2 regions of the Agromyces hippuratus genome follow, and region 2 is predicted to be linked to the other one. Evidence: predicted binding sites of a transcription regulator. Region 2 holds the regulator's gene; the other holds the start of a gene.
The links. The regulator LexA, encoded in region 2, represses DNA repair genes until DNA is damaged. The targets are predictions, from matches to a motif close to TCGAACANNTGTTCGA.
Positions count from the first base shown of each region.

Region 1: BJY17_RS13130 (HNH endonuclease signature motif containing protein) is a predicted target of LexA. The motif match lies at 1,633-1,648, and genes of this name have one in related genera.

Region 1 covers NZ_JACCFI010000001.1:2,817,345-2,820,753, forward strand. Annotated here, with positions in the region: gene BJY17_RS13130 (HNH endonuclease signature motif containing protein) at 72-1,604, opposite strand; gene BJY17_RS13135 (GNAT family N-acetyltransferase) at 1,723-2,457, opposite strand; gene BJY17_RS13140 (glutamyl-tRNA reductase) at 2,435-3,409, opposite strand, start outside.
Region 2 covers NZ_JACCFI010000001.1:341,358-344,766, reverse strand. Annotated here, with positions in the region: gene hisB (imidazoleglycerol-phosphate dehydratase HisB) at 1-9, opposite strand, end outside; gene BJY17_RS01600 (histidinol-phosphate transaminase) at 6-1,097, opposite strand; gene BJY17_RS01595 (LysM peptidoglycan-binding domain-containing protein) at 1,155-1,571, opposite strand; gene lexA (transcriptional repressor LexA) at 1,838-2,515, shown strand; gene BJY17_RS01585 (alpha/beta fold hydrolase) at 2,576-3,343, opposite strand.

The DNA.
Region 1 (3,409 bases), 2.5 Mb from region 2:
CGACCCACGGCGCATTCGCGTCGTAGGTTGGGCTCCCACCCCTCACACACCAGCTCGACCTGCGCAGAGCCCTACCCTGCGGCTGAGAACTCGCATTCCGGCGCCGTCGCCGCTACAGGCGCAGGCGCAGGTACAGGCGCGTGTGCCTGCGCAAGCGCGACTCGCGTCGGATCGACCGGGTTGATGATGTCTGCGGGCGTCTTCGGTCGCATCAGCCTCGGCGTCTGCTCTGGATCGACGCCGGCCGGCGGGATGAGCCAGTAGTTCGTGCCGGTGCGCCGAACCTCCCATCCCTGGTTGTGATACCGCAGATGGTCTCTCCGGCAGAGCAGGATGCCGTCGGCGAGATCGGTGCGCCCGCCGTCGCGCTGCCAATGGTCGATGTGGTGCGCCTCGGTCCACGAGGGCGGACGCGTGCACTCGGGGTCGAGGCAGCCGCCGTCACGAACCGCGATCGCCGCCTTCTGCCTGTCGGTGAAGAGCCGCTCGTCGCGACCGAGGTCGAGGCACGCGCCGTCGTCATCGAACAGGACCGGCAGGTAGCCCTCGCAGAGCCCCGTGTGGATATCGACGATCGGGATGCGATCGGGATGCCCCTCGATGATTCCCGAGCCGTCGCCCGTGCTGAGCGAGTCGGCGTTCACCACGAGACGGACCGACGGCTTCTTGTCGTTGAGCACGCGGGTGGGGTCGACGCTCGCTCCAGCGCGGAGCAGTTGCACGAGGCCTTCGGCCGCATCGCGCTCCCGCGTCACACGCGCGTCGGCGAAGGCCGCATCGCCGCGCACCGGATCGCCGAAGCCGCGCCGCACCGGTGCGGCCGTGCGCCGAGGGTGGGTGAGTTGATCGAACACCGCCTTGACGAGCATGCCGCTCTCGGCGTCGAGCTCGAACTCGCCGCGCACCATGCCGTCGGGCTTCACCCACACTCGCCAGAACTGCTGCTCGCGCTGGTGCTCGGAACGTGCGGCCACGCCCGCGGCATCGATGCGATCGCGTGCCTGACGCGCGAGACGACGAGCTGCATCGGCATGCAGGCCCCGGCTCTCGGCCATGACGCTCGTGAGCACCGAAGCCAATGCCGAGGCCAACGCCGGCTCGTCGGCTTCGCCGCCGGGTTCACCGAGCCCGGAACGGATCGCATCGGCGACCGCCACGGTCAGCACCCCACTTGCCATTGGACGACTCAACTCCGAGAACCACGGCGCGACCGGTTCGGGTACGAGCGCGGCGAGCTCGGGATCATCGCGCCGCGCGAGCTCGAGCTCAGCGGCCGCTTCGGTCTCGGCGACCATGCGCCCCACCCCGACCAGAGCGATGGTCTCGCGCTTCGACGAGTGCGTGATGGACTGCAGCAGCTCGCCCGCGTTCGCATGGCCGTTGCGCTGCGCGAGCCCATGAAGCCCGAACGCGACCTTCGATCGGCGCACGATCTCGGCGGCAGCGAGCGCCTGCGCCCGCTCGACCTCGTGCCTGAGTGCCGTGATCGCCTCGACGGCATCGACGAGGGCGCGGTCGTCGAGCGCGCTGAAGGCGCTCGACGACGGTGCGCACGACGACATCAGGGCGGTCAGACCGCTGAAGTCGGGGAGCGCTTCGGCCATGTTCCATTGTCTCGCGGGAGGCCGACATTCGAACATACGTTCCACAGATTGTGGATAACCCTGTGGAGAACATGGTAGGAGGGAACGCGCGAACGAATGACCGCCCACCCCGCGCCGCCTACCCCCGAGCCGCCGCCCACTCCCGACGCAACAGGCCGTAGAGTGCCGTGTCCTGCCATTCGCCGTCGTTGTACTGCTCTTCGAGGATCGTCGCCTCGCGTCGCATGCCGAGCCGTTCGCATAGCGCCGCGGACGCCGCGTTGCGCGCGTCGAGGAACGCCTGGATGCGGTGCGGATGGAGCGTCTCGAACGCGAAGTCCCTGATCGCGACGGCCGCCTCGCGGGCGTAGCCCTTGCCCTGGAAGTCGGGGTGCACGACCCATCCGAGCTCGAGCTGCGCGTGCTTGGCGCTCGAGACCCGCACCATCATGTCGCCGATCACCCGGTCGCGCACGGCAGCGGCGGCCGACGCAGCGACAGCCGACGCGTCGGCCGCCGAGTCGTCGACCGACGGCGTGCCCGGCAGCGTCATCGCGAGCACGAAGAAATCGCCGTCGTCCGCGAGCACACGCGCGGCGGCGCGCTTCGCCGTGTGCTCGTACGCCTCGGCGCGATCGCGCAACGGCCAGGGCAGGTACTTGAGCACGTCGGGGATGCGCTGGTATTCGAACACGTCGGGGGCATCGGATGCCTCGAGCGGCCGCAGCACGAGACGCTCCGTGCTGATCGGCGTCTCGGTCAGCGCGGTCGCGTCGAAGGGGAATCGCAGTGCGGGCGGGCCGTCGGCCGCAGCCGCGGCTGCGCGCTCGTGCGGAGGGGTGGTCGCGAGGTCAGGCGTGGCGTTCTCGTGCATCGTCACGAAGCGTACCGCGCGCCTCCGACGTGCGTGCCGCGGCATCCGCTTCGGGGGCGACGCCGAAGATCGCGGCGATGCCGTCGATCCAGGCCTGCTGCTCGCCGGCCCGCGCGAGTTCGCGCGAGCGCACCATGGGGGTGTGCAGCAGCACGCCCGCCATGTGGCGCAGGGCCTCTTCGGTGCGGCCGTCGGCGTCGCCGCGTGCGCGGGCGCGTTCGATCTCTCCGTCGAGCAGGTCGAAGACATGGCGCCGAAGGGCGACGACGGCCGGGGCGAGGTCCTGCTCTTCGCGGGCCTCGCCGAAGGCCCGGGCCGCTCCGCCGACGATCGCGCGCGCGGCATCCGTCGCACCGAACTCCTCGAGCGGGGCGTGGATGCGGATCGTCTCGAGGTCGAGCAGTTCGACGCCCTGCACCTCGACGACGTCGGGAGCGATGTTGCGGGGGAGCCCGAGGTCGATCACGAGCTGACGTTCGACCGGGGCCTCGGCGGGGCCGGTGACGAGGCTGAGTGAGACCGGGCAGCCCGCGCCGGCCGGCTCGGCGGCTTCAGCGCCGCCGACACCGGCGATCGACACGGCACCGGCAGCGGATGCCGCGAAAGCCGCCCGGCCCGCTTCGAGCAGGGCCCGGTCGACGACGTGGTGCTCGGCCGTGGTGCACGTGACGATGACGTCGGAGGTCGCTGCGGCCGCGGCGACCTCGTGACGTCCGACGGCGTCGATGCCGTGGTTCGCCGCGAACTTCGCCGCGCGGCCCGAGGGGGAGTGGACGCGCACGTCGGTGACGCCGCGGTCGCGGAGCGCGGCGAGCGAGGCGCCGGCGAAGCGGCCGGTGCCGACGAGCAGCACGCGTGTGGCCGCCCAGTCGGTGATGCGGCTCTCGGCGAGTTCGAGCGCGAGGCGCACGACCGAGCGGCCCTCGTTGCCGATGCCGGTCTCGTTCTTCAC
Region 2 (3,409 bases):
TGCGGTCATGAGGCAATCCTATTCGGGGCGGAAACGGCGATCGCTTCGAGGAAGGCCGTGGTCTCGGCCTCCGTGCCGGCGGTGACCCTCAGGTGACCGGGGATGCCGATCTCCCGGATCAGGATGCCGCGGGCCAGCAGCTGCTCGAACACGGCACGCGGGTCGTCGACGCCGCCGAACAGCACGAAGTTCGAGCCGCTGCGGTACGGGTGGAACCCGAGCCGGGCGAGTTCGTCGGAGATGCGCTCGCGCTGCCCGCGGATCTCGTCGACCATCGCGAGCATCTCGGCCGAGTGGGCGAGCGCGCCGAGGGCCGCCGCCTGCGTCAGCGCCGACAGGTGGTACGGCAGTCGCACGAGACGGAGCGCGTCGATCGCGGCGGGGTCGCCCGCGAGGTAGCCGACGCGCGCGCCGGCGAACGCGAACGCCTTGCTCATCGTGCGCGACACGAGCAGACGCGGTCGCCCCTCGAGCAGCGTGAGCGCGCTCGGCGTGCCGGGGTCGGCGAACTCGAAGTACGCCTCGTCGACGACGACGATGCCGCGAGCGGCGTCGGCGACCGCCTCGATCGTCTCGATCGGGAGCGGCGTGCCAGTGGGGTTGTTCGGCGCGCAGAGCAGCACGATGTCGGGGTCGTGCTCGCGCACCGCGGCGACGGCGGTCTCGGGGCCGAGTTCGAACTCGTCGTCACGGCCCGCGGTGATCCACTCGGTGCCGGTGCCCGAGGCGAGCAGTCCGTACATGGAGTAGGTCGGCGCGAACCCCAGCACCGAGCGCCCCGGGCCGCCATAGGCCTGCATGATGTGCTGCAGCACTTCGTTCGAGCCGTTCGCCGCCCAGATCTGCGCGGGCTCGAGATCGTGCCCGAGGTAGTCGGCGAGTGCTCCGCGCAGCGCCGAGAACTCACGGTCGGGGTAACGGTTGAGCGTCATGATCGCTGCGGCGACGCGGGCGACGATGTCGTGCGCGACGACCTCGGGGATCGGATGCGTGTTCTCGTTGACGTTGAGCGCGACCGGCACGGCCTGCTGCGGAGCCCCGTATGGGGTGCGACCACGGAGGTCGTCGCGGATGGGGAGGTCTTCGAGACTCGTCACGATGCAAGCCTAACGAGGCTCGCCCGAGTGTTTCAGCCGACCGTCACGCACCGAACGTCACGGGGCGAGCGGGAGCGCGAGCCGCTGCCCGGGCTCGACGACCGCGTCGTCGAGGCCGTTGAGTCGGATGATCTCGTCGATGACCTCGCGCACGTCGCCGCTGGGGTCGATCGACTCGGCGATGGCCCAGAGCGAGTCGCCCTGGCCGACGGTCACGTAGTCGAAGGATGCCGCCTCGAAGACCGCGCCGACGGAGTCGACATCGGCGGCGGCAGCCCCCGACCCGAGCACCATGACGAATGCCCCGATCACGAACGGAAGCGACGCGAGCGTGGTGAAGACGATGCGGCCGCGTCGCGTCAGCCGGAGCCGGGTGCGCACCACCGTGCTCGATGTCGAGTCGTTGCCCCGTGCCGCTTCACGCGGGAGGGCCCGCGAGGGCTGGAAGCCGGTCGTTGCGATCGCTGCGCTCATGTCACACCTCCTGTAGGAGTCGCATCCGGCCCTCGGCCGGGAGGACCGGATGCGAAACTCTGTTCCGAACATACATTCGAATTTCGAAGATTGCAAGGATGAATCTCCGGAAACTCGGGAACCCGGATCCCCGACACACTCGAACAGATGTTTGCCGCACGCACGCGAGGCGGATACAGTTTCGAATGTCTGGAAGACAGTCGACCAGACACCACCGACATCCGGCCGCTGGGCCGCTACGAGGGGCGAAGACGTTGAGCACCGACATCGACGACGTGCAGGCAGCCGGCAGGCCACGCCGCCGCAAGAGTCTGAGCGCCAAGCAGATCGCCATCCTCGAGATGATCCAGCGTTCGGTCTCGAGCCGCGGCTACCCGCCGAGCATGCGCGAGATCGGCGACGCCGTCGGCCTCTCATCGCTCTCGAGCGTGACCCACCAGCTCAACCAGCTCGAACTCGCCGGGTACCTCCGGCGCGACCCCAACCGCCCTCGCGCCCTCGAGGTGCTCATCGAACTGCCGGGCGTCACCGACCGCCCCGCGACGTCGTCCGACCCCACGCCGGTCGGCGATGCGGCGATGGTGCCCCTCGTCGGGCGCATCGCGGCCGGTGTGCCCATCACCGCCGAGCAGCAGGTCGACGAGGTCTTCCCGCTCCCCCGGCAGCTCGTCGGCAAGGGCGAGCTGTTCATGTTGAAGGTCGTCGGCGACTCCATGATCGACGCCGCCATCTGCGACGGCGACTGGGTCGTCGTGCGATCGCAGCGCACCGCCGAGAACGGCGAGATCGTCGCGGCGATGCTCGACGGCGAGGCGACCGTCAAGGTGTTCCGTCAGCGCGACGGGCACACCTGGCTGCTCCCCCGCAACAGCGCGTTCGAGCCGATCGTCGGCGACCACGCCGAGGTGCTCGGCAAGATCGTCGCCGTGCTGCGCTCGGTCTGACGCCGACGCCCGCGGCCACCGCGCTCAGCGCATGCACGGCCAGCGAGCGGATGCCTCACGCTACGCGGCGGCGCGCGCCCCGGCCGGCACCGATTCCGCCGTCACCGGAGACAACTCGCGAAGCCAGCCGAGCACGGCGTCCATGAAGCCGGCGTGATCGTCGCGGAACACCGTGTGCCCCGTGCCCTGCACCGTTTCGACGGTCATGCCCTGATGCCGTAGCTGCCGGGCCACCTTCGCCGTGATCAGCAGGCTCTTCTCGGCCAGCACGACGAGCGTCGGCGCCACGAGCCGTGCCGGCGGCACGAGCGGCCGGGTGTCGGTGAATCCGAGGATCGTGCGCTTGTCCCAGTCGCGAAGCGTCGCGAGCTCGATGTCGACGTCGGCGGCGCTCCACTTCGGGTTCATGCGCACGAGCACCGAGCGTCGGGGCCGCGGCGCGACGGCGAAGAAGGCCTTGAACGCCCACCCCTTGACGCCCTTGGGGAAGGAGAAGGCCGGGTCGATGTAGATCGCCGCGCGGGGCGCGAGTCGATCGGCCACGATGCTCGCGACGAGTCCGCCGAGCGAGTGCCCCATGACGATGTCGGGCGGACCGTCGAGGAGCGGTTCGAGCGTCTCCACGACGTCGCTCGCCCACGCCGCCGGCGAATAGCGCACCGCGCGGGGGCTGCATCCGTGGCCGGCGAGGTCGACCGCGAGCACGCGGAAGCCCTGCGCCTCGAGCTCGGCGGTGACACGATGCCAGGCGCGCGAGTCCGACATGATGCCGTGGATGAGGATCGCGGTGCGCGGACCCCCGCCGGATTCGTGGACCGCGAGTTGCATGCGTCGACCATACGTTCCTCGCCTGTGCATCACCCCGGCGTGAGCCGAGCGGATGCCGCGAGCCGC